One region of the uncultured Idiomarina sp. genome, then DNA from elsewhere that is predicted to be linked to it. Evidence: predicted binding sites of a transcription regulator. Region 1 holds the regulator's gene; each other region holds the start of a gene.

Region 1 (4,749 bases):
TTGCAACCAGTGAAAGCGCTGATTAACGGCATTATTAAGGGTCTCGAGCGCAGGCGTAGCACTGCCTAAAATGATCGGAATATCAAGTAATTGCGCACGTTTAATCGCAATATCGCGAGCGTGATAACGAAATCCATCCTGCTGCTTATAGGACAAGTCGTGCTCTTCATCGACGACGATCATGCCTAAATCAGCGAACGGAGTGAAAATGGCTGAGCGTGTGCCAATGACAATGCCTGCCCGATTCGATCGACTGTTGAGCCAAGCATGAAGACGTTCTGTATCATTAAGGTTAGAGTGTAAGACCTCGACTGGAACATCAAAACGTTGCCGAAAGCGCTTAATCGTTTGCATCGTCAAGCCAATTTCAGGTACTAAGACTAGCACTTGCCGACCTGCTGCTAAGACATGCTCGATAGCTTGTAAATACACCTCGGTTTTGCCACTCCCGGTTACACCCTCGAGTAGAAAGCTTGCATGACCAGATATTTGCTTAATTGCGCTAAGCGCAACCGCTTGTTCTTGGTTAACCGCGAGTGGTTCTTCGCTGAGCGCCATCTGCCAATGTTGTTCTGCATTAAGCTCAGGCCTTTCTTCAATGCGTCTAACCCAGCCTTTATCGCAAGCAGCGCTACTGACTGTGGTACTAATCTGAGCCTGCTTAAGTTGCGCTGCGCTGACTCGACCTCGTGCCAATAACTCGAGTAATTGCTTCTGCTTGGGCGCTCGGTCAAGCGCAGTATCACTCGCACTCGGTGCATCCTGCGCCAACTCATAATAAGTAACGGGCGCATAGCCGATGGGTTTCCCCTGTCTCAACAATATGGGTAAAGCATTAGCAAATACATCACCCAGACTATGCTGATAGTAATCTGACGCCCAATTTAAAAGTTGCCACAGCTCGGCTTTCCATACCGCGGTGGTATCTAGTTGTGCCAGCACTGACTTGGCTTCAAACGTGCTCGGCGCTGCAACATTAAGTTGCGTTATAATGCCGACCAATTGCCGTTGACCAAAAGGCACCCGCACACGCGCACCGAGCACTGCCGGTTCCGACAAATCATATTGGTAAGTGAAGCTGCGCCGCAACGGCAACGGTAACGCCACTTCAATGTAGTGAGGGCTGTCTATCATAGCGCTATTCTGAAACGCAATGAGCGATAAAACAAGCGTAATAAGCCTCTTGAATGATCAGTGAAGATCGCATAAAATGCCGCGCTCTTAAACATTGTTGTTTTTTTACACATGGTGTCCTGCGCAGACGAGGCGACTGGATAGCGATGTGGCCTAACTCGAGGTATTCCCATGAAACAAGGTATTCATCCTAAGTACGAAGCAATCAAAGTAACTTGCTCGTGCGGTAACGAATTTGAAACTCGCTCTACTCGCGTAGAAGATCTACACATCGACGTATGTTCAGAGTGCCACCCATTCTACACTGGTAAGCAACGTGTAATGGACACAGGTGGTCGTGTCGACAAATTCAAGAAACGTTTTGGTACTTTGGGCAAAAAATAATTGCCGGTACGCAAAACGTATAAAAATGAGCTTTTCAGCCCATTTTTACAAAAAAGGCGCCAAATGGCGCCTTTTTTCATATCTACTCTGCTCAGAGACACCATTGTTAAAGAAAAGTTGACTGGTGTGTTTTTAAACACATCAAAAGTTAGCATGATCTGAGTGAGTCCACATAAGCAGGTAAGATTTGTTATTTTCCTAATTGCCTTTATCCTAATACATCATCCTTTATTCATTTTTTCAGGTTGCCTAAATGTCAGATTTCCGCCAAAAAGCGTTGGATTATCACCAATACCCCACACCAGGTAAGATTTCAGTTGAACTCACCAAGCCAGCTGACTCTGCGAAAGACTTAGCGCTTGCCTACAGTCCGGGTGTTGCGGAACCAGTGAGAGCCATAGCTGAAGATCCCGACAATGCCTATAAATATACGGCGAAAGGCAATATGGTCGCTGTTATTTCTAATGGTACCGCGATTCTTGGTTTGGGTAACTTGGGGCCGCTGGCATCAAAGCCCGTGATGGAAGGGAAAGCACTGTTATTTAAGCGGTTTGCAGGATTAGACTCCATCGATATTGAAGTCTCCCATCGCACTACTCAAGATTTCATTAATACAGTGGCGAATATAGCCGACACATTTGGTGGTATTAATCTTGAGGATATCAAGGCGCCTGAGTGTTTCGAAATCGAGCAAGCGCTTATTGAAAAATGTAACGTACCTGTGTTTCATGATGACCAACACGGCACGGCTATTGTGACCGCTGCAGGCATGTTGAATGCACTTGAAATCCAAGGTAAGTCCCTTAAAGATGCCCATATTGTTTGCATGGGTGCGGGGGCCGCCGCCATCGCCTGTATGGAGCTACTTATCAAATGTGGTGCGCAACGCGAACATATTTACATGTTGGATTCCAAAGGTGTCATCCATACTCGCCGCGAGGATCTCAACGAATATAAAGCGCTCTTCGCAAACAACACTGACAAACGGACGCTCGAAGAAGTCATTGAAGGGGCCGACCTGTTTCTCGGTGTTTCGGGACCTGACCTACTCTCGCCAGAAACGCTTAAACTGATGGCTGATAAGCCGATCGTGTTCGCTTGCTCTAACCCGGATCCAGAAATTAAGCCCGAATTAGCTCAGCAAACTCGCGACGACATTATTATCGGCACAGGTCGTTCTGACTACCCTAACCAAGTCAACAATGTGTTGTGCTTTCCGTTCATGTTTCGCGGCGCTTTAGATGTGCGTGCAACCGCAATTAACGATGAGATGAAAATTGCAGCGGTTGAAGCCATCCGCCAGCTCGCAAAAGAGGAAGTGCCTGATGAGGTCAAAAAAGCAGCCGGTATTGATGAACTCACTTTCGGCGCTGATTACATCATTCCTAAACCCATGGACCCTCGCTTGTGTCAGCGCGTAGCTAAGGCAGTGGCAGAGGCAGCGGTCGATTCTGGTGTTGCCAAAATCCCGCTACCTGAAAACTATATGCAAGATTAAGGCGTATCGAGTTCATCATCTGCAGGAATTGGAAGCCCTCGTGCTTCTAATTCTTCGCGTACTGCCTTAGGTATTTTATTTGGATTGGTCTTTTCTAAATCGGTATCCGTCGGCAACGGTTGGCCCGTAAAAGCGTGTAAAAAGGCTTCGCAGAGTAGTTCGCTGTTCGTAGCATGACGTAAGTTCTTAACTTGACGGCGAGTTCGCTCATCGGTGAGTACTTTAAGCACGCGAGTCGGTATTGATACGGTTACCTTTTTTACCTGTTCGCTTTTACGCCCGTGCTCTGCATAGGGGTAGATATAATCACCATTCCACTTCATCGTGAGAGTCCTGCCTTAGTCAAAAACCATATAAGTTATATTGAATTTTACTCAATCCCAGATGAAGGTCAAATTTTATCCGTCTAGATGGCTAAAATTTGCTGACATTTGGCGTTTGATGTTTTAGCCTTAGTCATTACATCAGTTAATTCATTTATTTGAGAGGTATCGCCAATGACCGCAGAGCCGAGCTTAGATCAGATTCGGACGGTAGCCGATAACGTTCAAGTGCATAAGTTTGGCGGCAGTAGTTTGGCTGACGCTTTTTGTTATCGTCGCGTGGCACGCATTGTAACCGAATATGCAGGCGCAAGCGATGTTGTGGTGGTCTCGGCGGCGGGTGATACCACTAACCGTATTTTAGCAATTATTAAAGCTCAAAAGGAGTCTGGCGATACGGCTGATATTTTACTCGACCAACTGGAGCGGTTCCAACAAGGATTAATCCACGAACTTCTCGGTAGCGAGTTTGCGGCACCTATCCTTGAGCAGTCGACTGTGGATTTTCAACGCTTCCGCGACTTCGTTGCGGGTAAAGAAATTATCGAACACGAAGCAGAACTGCTGTCTTACGGTGAACTTTGGTCAGCTCGACTCCTTGCGGCATTATTAAGGAAACAAGGTACTAAAGCAGACCATATTGATGCACGTGACTTCCTAAAGGCTGAAGACGCCCCTGAGCCCGTTATTCAGGAGTTAGAGTCGCGCCATAATTTATTAAATCGCGTAGCACCTTTTCCCGGCACACGATTTATTGTTACAGGCTTTATTGCACGCGGTTTAAACGGTGAGAGCCTCACACTAGGTCGTAACGGCAGTGACTATTCTGCGACTTTGGTTGGTAGCTTACTTAATTCAAAGCAAGTCACTATTTGGAAAGACGTCGCCGGTGTTTATTCAGCCGATCCGCGTAAGATAGAACGTGTCGTCAGTTTGTCGACCTTAGATTGGAGCGAAGCAGAAGAGCTGGCTCGATTAGGCAGCCCGGTGCTACACCCTCGCACATTCCAACCTGTTGACCGCGATCGTATGGTCATTTCGGTGCGCTCAAGCCTAAAAGTTGAAAATCAGCAGACCCGTATTGGCAATTTCGAACATACAGAACCTAAGGGTAAAGTATTCACATCTTTGTCCGAAGTTGTATTGTTTAAGGTCGAACTCAACGACCGCGAGCTCGTCAAACAACTTGACGCGCTGGATTTAACGCCATTGGTAAGCTGGACCGAACCCGAAAAACATCAACAATACTTGGTTTTCCACCAAAACCACTTGAACTACATCAGCCACTGGCTCGACCGCATCAATGCGGGTAATGCGGTCACGCAAATCCACGGCTATTCAATGGTGGCACTGGTTGGTAATCGCATTCAAGAGACGGATCAATATAATACCTTCAAACTACAGTTAGGC
Region 2 (4,749 bases), on a different contig from region 1:
GATAGACACAGCGCTACGGCATAGTTGTTGTGCAGAACTCCGCTCATAGGTTGCCATGATAATGCTTCTTGGTAAAGTAGCAACGCAGAATTGACACGTTCTTTACGTAAATACCAGTGTCCTAGGGCTAACACAGTGTCTACTCGCTTTGGGTCTGCCAAAAATGCCTGTTTAAAGTGCCGTTCGGCGTGGTCAAGCTGGTTCTGGGCTAAATAAGCCATTCCCGCTCTCAAATGGGCATCCACTACCGTTTCATCAGTGGAAACAGAACAGGCCGTTAAAGCAAATCCTATCGCTCCTAGGATAAACCTATGCATTGAAGTTACTCCTTACTTAGTCACTCAAGGCATAGGTATTCATCACTGTCTAGTCTGACTTAACCTGAATAGCATCACCGCCGCGCTGCGCTTGCTGACGTTTTAGGATACGCTTAGTGCGGTCGATAACATCGCCTACGAGCTGACCGCATGCGGCATCGATATCGTCGCCTCGAGTTTTACGAACCATAACAGTAAAACCATAGTCCATTAATACTTTAGCGAAACGGTCAATGCGCGAATTACTCGAACGACCATAGTCGGAACCTGGGAATGGATTAAACGGAATCAGGTTGATTTTGCTCGGTGTATCTTTAAGCGTACGAGCGAGCTCATGCGCTTGGTCCATCGAGTCGTTTACGTGATCGAGCATGACATACTCAACCGTCACTTTATGCTGAGCTTTTGACTGCTCAACGTATTTACGACTCGACGCTAAAAACTGTTCGATGTTGTACTTTTTGTTAATCGGTACGATTTCATTGCGCAGCTCGTCGTTAGGCGCATGCAACGAAATAGCGAGCATTACATCGATTTGCTCGCGTAGCTTGTCCAATGCCGGTACCACACCTGAGGTACTCAAGGTAACTCGACGTTTAGACAAACCAAAACCGTAATCATCCATCATGAGGTCCATCGCTGGCACCACATTGTTGAGATTGAGCAGCGGTTCGCCCATGCCCATCATGACGACGTTAGTCACAGGTTTGATACCTGTTTTACCATAGGCCCCGAGTAGCTGATTAACACGCCACACCTGACCAATGATTTCCGCTACGTTGAGGTTACGGTTGAAACCTTGTTGGCCCGTTGAGCAGAAAGTGCACTCAAGAGCACAGCCTACCTGTGATGAAACGCACAAGGTGGCGCGGTCACGTTCTGGGATCCAAACAGTTTCAACATCTTGACCATCAAACAATGTCATGACGAATTTAATCGTGCCATCGCTCGATTGCTGCTGCTCGCGAATTTCTGGTGCGCGAATTTCAGCACATTGTTTGAGCTTCTCGCGTAGTCCTTTGTTGAGATTGGTCATCTCATCAAAGTCGTCGACACAAAAGTGATAGAGCCATTTCATGACCTGATCGGCACGGAACGGTTTTTCGCCCATCTCTTTGAAAAAGGCTTTCATTCCATCGCGGTTCAGGTTTAGAAGATTCACTTTTTTATCGATAGCGTTGGTCATAAATTTCCTGTATCTAAAAAGTACCGTGCGCCAAAGGGCGCACGATTTTATTCGTTAAACGATCAGTCTTGCGTAAGACTTATCGAGTACGTGGGCAGATCTCTTCATCGCTGAAGAAGTACGCGATTTCGCGTGCTGCAGTTTCAGCTGCGTCAGAACCATGTACTGCGTTCTCGTCGATAGTTTCAGCATAGTCTGCGCGAAGCGTGCCTGCCAATGCGTCTGCTGGGTTCGTTGCACCCATGATTTCACGGTTTTTCAGGATAGCTTCTTCGCCTTCCAATACTTGAACTACGATTGGACCTGAAGTCATGAATTCAACTAACGCGCCAAAGAAAGGACGCTCGCTGTGCTCTGCATAGAAGCCTTCAGCTTGTTCTTTGCTCAAGTGCATCATTTTTGACGCTACGATACGCAGACCTGCGCTTTCGAAACGATTATAGATTGCGCCGATTAAGTTTTTCGCAACCGCGTCGGGCTTAATAATTGATAAAGTGCGCTCTAAAGCCATCTTTTTTACTCCAAAATGGGTATTTAACCAGAGGTGAAAATTTCCGCGCGAATTATACGTTAGATCTCGGAAAAAATCGAATATCTATTGATTGTTTTTTAACTCGTTCTCAGCTACTATCGAAAAACGTTTAGCCTTATAGACGTCCAAAAGGAGTCCGTCAGATGTCGAATACGACCCAGTTCCAAAAAGCTACCCTAGGCGGTGGATGTTTTTGGTGTATTGAATCCGCATTTAATCAACTTAAAGGCATTGAATCGGCGCAGTCAGGTTACACTGGCGGCACAACCGAGAATCCGACCTACAAACAGGTCTGCAATGGCGATACCGGTCATGCGGAAGTTGTACAGTTAACTTTTGATCCGTCGATTATTAGTTATCGTCAGATTTTGGAAATCTTTTTTACCTTGCACGATCCCACGCAAGTGAATCGTCAAGGTAACGATGTGGGCACACAATACCGCACTTCTATCTTTTATCATGATGACGAGCAACAACAGATCGCGCTTGAACTCATTGATGAACTCGAAAATGATGTGGTGTTTGAAGATCCGATTGTGACAGAAGTTGCACCGCTCGACACCTTCTACAGTGCCGAGGATTACCATGATGATTACTTTAATCGCAATCCGGAGAACCCGTATTGCCAAGCGGTTATTTCACCTAAGCTGGCAAAATTCCGTAAAACCTTCGCTGAATTACTGCGCAGCTAACACGCGATAGGTGTTCAGTACATGGTCCGCGGCATATTCCATTTCCTGCAAGGTGGTGTCGCGGCCCAAACTAAACCTGAGCGATGCATGTGCCAGTTCATCGGATAAACCAATCGCGCGCAGCACATAAGAAGGCTCTACACTCGCGGATGTACAGGCTGACCCTGAAGAAATCGCTAAGTCCTTTAACGACATCAGCAATAACTCACCTTCTACATTAGCAAAGCGTAAATTCATGATATTGGGTACGCGTTGCGATACATCACCATTCAATTTAATGCCAGGCTCCGCTAATAATTTATCGAGAAACAACTGGCTCAACGCACGGTAATGTTCACGATCATCTCCTAAGCGTTGACGGGCAAGCTGCGCCGCTTCGCCTAAACCAACAATCTGATGGGTCGCCAAGGTACCCGAACGCATGCCGCGTTCATGCCCACCCCCATGCATTTCAGCCTCAAGTTGTACTTTAGGTTTACGACGCACATAGAGCGCACCTATTCCTTTTGGCCCATACATTTTGTGTGCCGATATAGAAAGCAAGTCTACACCAAGTTGTTCTACATCAAGTGGCAGTTTACCGGCACTTTGCGCAGCATCGACATGCAGAAGTACGTTGTTTTCCCGACAACATGCACTGATCGCTGGGATATCTTGAATAACACCCAGCTCATTGTTTACATGCATCACACTGACTAATACCGTATCCTCGCGCATCGCTTGTTGTAATGCTTGGCTATCTATCAAGCCGTCTTTATCAACCGATAAAAACGTCACATCAAAACCTTCGCGCTCAAGCTGCAATGCCGGATCAATAACGGCTTTGTGCTCTGTCGCCACCGTAATTAGGTGCTTTCCCTTGTTACGCGCCTGATGCATGACACCTTTTAATGCTAAATTATCCGATTCTGTCGCACCCGAGGTGAAAACGATTTCACGCGGATCGGCGTTGATTAAATCCGCAACTTGATTTCGCGCGATGTCGACTGCCTCTTCCGCCTGCCAACCGAGGCGGTGCGAGCGCGATGCCGGATTGGCAAAAACGCCATCCGCTGTTAAGTACTTCATCATGGCATCTGCGACGGATTTATCCACGGGCGTGGTTGCCGCATAATCAAGATAGATAGGCTGTTTCAAAACAACTCTCCGCTATTACAGCACATTGAGCTCTATTTTCTGGTTGTTGTCACCCACTTGGCGGTTGCCAATTTGGGCCACCTCTTTAGTGGCCATCAGTTCGGCGAGGGTAATGCCGTCCAGAAATTGTGCGATACGATCACTGAGCCCTTCCCAGAGTGAATGGGTCAGGCACTGCTCACCGTTGTGACAATTACCTTTGCCTTGGCATTTGGTCGCGTCGATAGACTCGTCAACGGCATCGATCACCGCACCGACAGAGATTGAGTCGGCATCTCGCCCAAGGCGATAGCCACCTCCAGGTCCTCGCACGCTATGAACCAATCCCCGCTTACGTAAGCGAGCAAAGAGTTGCTCGAGATAGGATAACGAAATGCCTTGGCGATCTGAGATATCTGCTAGGGGCACGGGTGCTTGCTTTGCAAACATCGCGACGTCGAGCATCGCTGTCACTGCATAGCGACCTTTTGAAGTCAGGCGCATCAATCTCCCCCTCTAATAACTCAGTGTGATCGTTCTCCTAATTAGTGTACTTTTCCGACTAAATTAGTCAAGTATTCTAAGAACCCGAGTTTTTCGTTTGCTTATCCACGGAAGCTAGTATACCGCGCAAGATGTTGAGTTCGTTTTCCTCGGGGCGCGCACGGTTAAATAAGCGTCGCAACTTGGTCATAACTTGCCCTGGGTGTTGGCGAATAATGAAGCCCGTATCTGTCAGCGTCGACTCTAAATGTTGATAAAACTGCTCGAGTGCCTCAACGCGAGGATACGCTTGAGTAACTTCAGGCATTTCGTCCTGTTCAAGGAACTGCATGCGCACTTCGTAGCACACGGTTTGAACGGCCATCGCCAAATTCAGCGAACCATAGTCGGGGTTGGTCGGGA
Region 3 (4,749 bases), on a different contig from region 1:
CACGCCTGTGCGCGAAACTAAAATGTTTTTATAACGGTCACCAGTTACCAGTAGCAACTTTTTATTTTCGTTGCGCAATAAAATGGTGTTACCTGTGACAGAAAATGGTTCTTCGTTGCCTAGCACAGCCTTCTCCCAAGCATTCTACTTTTTAATCATCACTATAACGAATTATCCTGATTTGGCAACATGACTACAATGCACGAAGATAATCCTCAACAATGAGCAACGCCGCAGCACTGTCGACTTTGCCTTTTTCCAAGCCGCGATAGCCATCGCGTTCAAACAGCGCTTCTCGAGCAGCGGTGGACGTTAAACGTTCGTCTTGAAAGACAACGGGGACATTAAAACGACCGTGAATACGATTGCCAAACTTTTTCGCGCGTTGCGTGAGCGGTTGCTCCGTGCCATCCATATTAAGTGGTAGGCCAACGACGACACGTTCAGGCTGCCACTCTTTGAGCAGTTGTTCGACAGCACTCCAGTTTGGAATACCGTCCTGAGCTTTGAGTGCTTTTAAAATAGAGGCGGTGCCCGTTATCGACTGACCCACCGCAACGCCAATACTTTTGGTGCCAAAATCAAACCCGACAACTGTCATGCGTGACCTACATCGGGTCCGAGCTTCCAAATATCAAAACCGAGTTGCTCGGTGGCTTTTTCCCAACGTTGATTAGTCGGTGTATTAAACAATATCTCAGGATCCGCAGGGATAGCTAACCACGAATTTTCAGCCAGCTCTTGCTCCAGCTGGCCAGCTTCCCAACCCGCATATCCAAGCGTTAGCAGAAATTGTAACGGCGCCGCGGAGGAACCCAATGCCTCTAAAATGTCACGCGAAGTGGTGACCATAATCTCATCACTCAACTTGAGACTACTACGCCAGTTTTGTTGTGGCGGGTGAATCACGAACCCTCGCTCTTGGCCCACAGGTCCGCCCTGATAGACTGGACCTTTAAGGCTATCTGCGCTATCCGGATAAACAATTTCAAGTTTGTCGAGCAACGAGTTAACCGTTAGCTCTGCAGGTTGATTAATGATCAGCCCCATCGCACCGTCTTCGTTGTGTTCGCAGATATAAGTCACACTGCGACGAAACAGCGGGTCATTCATGCTCGGTGTTGCAATTAAAAAATGGTTTTGTAAGCTTTCCATAAAGCACTCCTCACTCACGATACGACTTATATCGGGGCTTATTCAGTAATTTCAACGGCGTTGCTTTAGATCCTGCTCGATAGCTGCGAAGAGTTGCGCCGCGATATTGATGTCGTAGGCGTTTTCGATTTCTCGCATGCATGTTGGACTGGTCACATTGATTTCTGTAATACGTTCGCCAATGACATCGAGACCAACGAGGTATAAACCTTTTTGTTTAAGTGTGGGGCCGATGGCACGCGCGATGCGTTCGTCACTCTCGCTCAAAGGTTGCGGTCGTCCGCTGCCACCGGCCGCTAAGTTACCTCGAGTTTCTCCTGCAGACGGAATTCGTGCCAATGCGTAAGGTACCGGTTCGCCATTAATAATCAGTATACGCTTATCGCCGTCCTTGATCTCTGGCAGATATTTTTGTGCCATAGCATAACGTTGACCTTTTTCGGTCAATGTTTCGATGATGACACCTAAATTCGCACCGTCTTCGTTAACTTTAAATATCGACGCGCCACCCATTCCGTCGAGCGGCTTAAGAATGACGGTACCGTGCTTTTTGTGAAACGCCTTAAGCTGCTCAGCATTGGCTGATACTAGGCTGTCGGTGATAAACTCAGGAAACCAGCTGGTATAAAGCTTTTCATTACAATCTCGCAGGCTTTGCGGATTATTAACGACAAGCGCACCTTCCGCCTCAGCTAAATCAAAAATATGAGTCGCATAAAGAAACTGGCTATCGAAGGGCGGATCTTTGCGCATCATGATGACATCGAACTCACCTAATGGCAGCTTCTCGACATCGCCCAACTGATAAAAGTCCGTTTTTTGATCTTTGACGGTGACTTTGCGTGCCATAGCGTAAGGTCGACCTGAGTCAATGAGCAGGTCGGCCATTTCAATATAGTAACTTTGGTAACCGCGCGCCTGTGCTTCGAGCAACAGTCGGAAACTGGTATCTTTTTCCGTTTTTACCTGCGCAATGGGATCCATAATCATGGCTAACTTCATGGGTATCTTCCTTATTCGTTGCTGGCGTTGAGATCACCAAATTCATACTGTATGGCTGCTAAAGCAGTCATCGCAGCGGTTTCTGTTCGCAGAATACGTGGTCCTAAACGAATCGGTTTAAAGCTGTTGTTACGCGCGTGCTCTACCTCAATATCAGTGAAGCCTCCTTCAGGACCAATGATCAATTGGATGCGTTGGGCTGTGCGAGCGCCTTGAATCTGATTGAGAGGTACCTGCGCATAGGGATCGAGAGTTAAGCGTAAACCGTCAAAAGGTGTCTGTACAAAGTCATCCACTGACACCGCGGGAAGCACGGTAGGGACATGACTGCGACCGGATTGCTCACAAGCAGAAATGACAATTTTCTGCCATTGTTGTTGTTTCTTCTCAAGTCGATCACCGTTTAATTTTACACCGCAGCGCTCGCTGAACAGCGGAGTGATGGCATTAACACCGAGTTCCACTGATTTCTGTAGGGCGAAATCCATCCTGTCTCCGCGCGAAACGACCTGACCTAGGTGAACGAATAGAGGAGACTCGGTGTTGTTGAGTTGGGCACCAATAATTTCAACTTGCGCGCTTTTCTTGGCGACTGAAGTGAGTACTGCTGGGTAATTAAACTCATCGTTACAAAACAACTCAAGCGCCTGACCTTCTTGCATGCGAAGCACTTTGATGGTGTGTTGAAAGGCGTCATCACTGAGCGATACGGTGCTGTTGACCATGAGTGGCTCGGGATGAAAAATGCGTGGAACTCTCATACGACTTAATTGAATCCTTATCTATGAACAGACTTTTGGACGTCTAGAAGTAGAAATTTTTTTATTGATCGGTTAAATTACGCCGTCAGTACTAGTTATTTTAATCAAAATAAAGGAATGGTAGGCATATGTCACGTCACCTATTTACTTCTGAATCGGTTTCAGAGGGCCATCCTGATAAAATTGCGGACCAGATTTCTGATGCCGTACTGGATGCAATTTTAGCAAAAGATATCCGCGCCCGTGTGGCGTGTGAAACCTATGTCAAAACTGGCATGGTATTAGTGGGCGGGGAAATATCCACTTCAGCTTGGGTCGATATTGAAGATTTAACCCGTCAAGCCATCCGTGATGTCGGTTACACACATTCGGACATGGGTTTTGATGCCAACTCTTGCGCGGTACTAAACGCGATTGGTAAGCAGAGCCAAGATATTAATCAAGGCGTAGATCGTGAATCGCCTGAAGCGCAAGGCGCGGGTGACCAGGGTTTGATGTTTGGCTATGCATCTAATGAAACCTCGGTATTAATGCCAGCCCCCATTACCTATGCGCACCGCATTGTTCAGCGTCAGTCAGAGATGCGTAAAAATGGCACGCTCGATTGGTTACGTCCTGATGCCAAAAGCCAGCTGACGTTTGTTTACGAGAATGGTAAACCGGTGGCAATTGATACGGTAGTGCTTTCGACCCAACACCGTGAAGATATTGACCAAGCCACATTGCGTGAAGCCGTGATGGAAGAAGTCATTAAGCCAGTACTCCCCGAGCAATGGGTTAGCCATGATACTAAGTTCCACATTAACCCAACCGGCCGATTCGTGATTGGCGGCCCGATGGGTGACTGCGGTTTGACGGGGCGCAAAATTATTGTGGATACCTACGGTGGCATGGCGCGTCACGGTGGCGGCGCGTTCTCGGGCAAAGATCCATCGAAGGTTGACCGCAGCGCCGCATACGCGGCACGTTACGTGGCGAAAAACCTCGTTGCCGCAGGCCTGGCGGAACGCTGCGAAATTCAGGTGTCATATGCAATTGGCGTTGCTGAGCCAACATCAATCAGTATTGATACCTTTGGTACTTCGCAACACAGTGAAGAGAAGTTGATAGCGCTAGTACGCCGTCATTTTGACTTGCGTCCTTACGGTTTAATTCAGATGCTTGATCTGGAACGGCCTATTTATCGTGCTACGTCGACCTACGGGCACTTTGGGCGAGAGGAATTTCCATGGGAAAAAACTGATAAAGCCGATGCATTAAAGCAGGATATCTAATTTACGGGTGTTGAATTTTTCGCCCATAAATTTGCTTGAAGCCCCCGAATTGTGGACAATACGCGCACCAACTATGGTTCATCTAATTGCGTGTCACCAATCGGGGGTTTTTCATGTCTGAACGTCGTCATCTCGCCAACGCTATCCGTGCTCTAAGTATGGATGCCGTCCAACAAGCCAACTCAGGTCACCCTGGGGCGCCAATGGGCATGGCAGATATCGCTGAAGTATTATGGCGAGATTATTTAAAGCACAACCCAAATAACCCCAGTTGGGCCGACCGCGACCGCTTTGTGCTGTCCAACGGTCATGGCTCGATGCTCATCTACTCGTTGCTTCATTTAACAGGTTACGACCTTAGCATTGACGACATTAAGCAATTCCGTCAGTTACATTCGAAAACCCCTGGCCATCCAGAGTATGGTTATACGCCGGGTATCGAGACAACGACAGGGCCTTTGGGTCAAGGCATCGCAAATGCTGTCGGTATGGCGTTAGCGGAAAAAACTCTGGCGGCACAGTTTAACCGTGATGAACATAATGTAGTTGACCACTTC

The links. The regulator MetJ, encoded in region 1, represses methionine synthesis genes. The targets are predictions, from matches to a motif close to TAGACGTCTAGACGTCTA.
Region 2: the regulator MetJ is predicted to act here: its motif matches at 2,146-2,163, upstream of msrA (peptide-methionine (S)-S-oxide reductase MsrA).
Region 3: the regulator MetJ is predicted to act here: its motif matches at 2,955-2,972, upstream of metK (methionine adenosyltransferase).

The regions. Positions count from the first base shown of each region.
Region 1 covers NZ_CAXGLS010000032.1:7,900-12,648, forward strand. Annotated here, with positions in the region: gene priA (primosomal protein N') at 1-1,134, opposite strand, end outside; gene rpmE (50S ribosomal protein L31) at 1,306-1,518, shown strand; gene ABNS04_RS08800 (malic enzyme-like NAD(P)-binding protein) at 1,772-3,016, shown strand; gene metJ (met regulon transcriptional regulator MetJ) at 3,013-3,339, opposite strand; gene ABNS04_RS08810 (bifunctional aspartate kinase/homoserine dehydrogenase II) at 3,514-4,749, shown strand, end outside.
Region 2 covers NZ_CAXGLS010000002.1:67,351-72,099, reverse strand. Annotated here, with positions in the region: gene ABNS04_RS01120 (tetratricopeptide repeat protein) at 1-317, opposite strand, end outside; gene ABNS04_RS01115 (bifunctional tRNA (adenosine(37)-C2)-methyltransferase TrmG/ribosomal RNA large subunit methyltransferase RlmN) at 367-1,503, opposite strand; gene ndk (nucleoside-diphosphate kinase) at 1,583-2,014, opposite strand; gene msrA (peptide-methionine (S)-S-oxide reductase MsrA) at 2,179-2,727, shown strand; gene ABNS04_RS01100 (IscS subfamily cysteine desulfurase) at 2,713-3,864, opposite strand; gene iscR (Fe-S cluster assembly transcriptional regulator IscR) at 3,880-4,347, opposite strand; gene trmJ (tRNA (cytosine(32)/uridine(32)-2'-O)-methyltransferase TrmJ) at 4,424-4,749, opposite strand, start outside.
Region 3 covers NZ_CAXGLS010000001.1:59,827-64,575, forward strand. Annotated here, with positions in the region: gene ABNS04_RS00275 (hypothetical protein) at 1-126, opposite strand, end outside; gene ruvX (Holliday junction resolvase RuvX) at 194-601, opposite strand; gene ABNS04_RS00285 (YqgE/AlgH family protein) at 598-1,155, opposite strand; gene gshB (glutathione synthase) at 1,207-2,157, opposite strand; gene ABNS04_RS00295 (16S rRNA (uracil(1498)-N(3))-methyltransferase) at 2,169-2,918, opposite strand; gene metK (methionine adenosyltransferase) at 3,047-4,192, shown strand; gene tkt (transketolase) at 4,306-4,749, shown strand, end outside.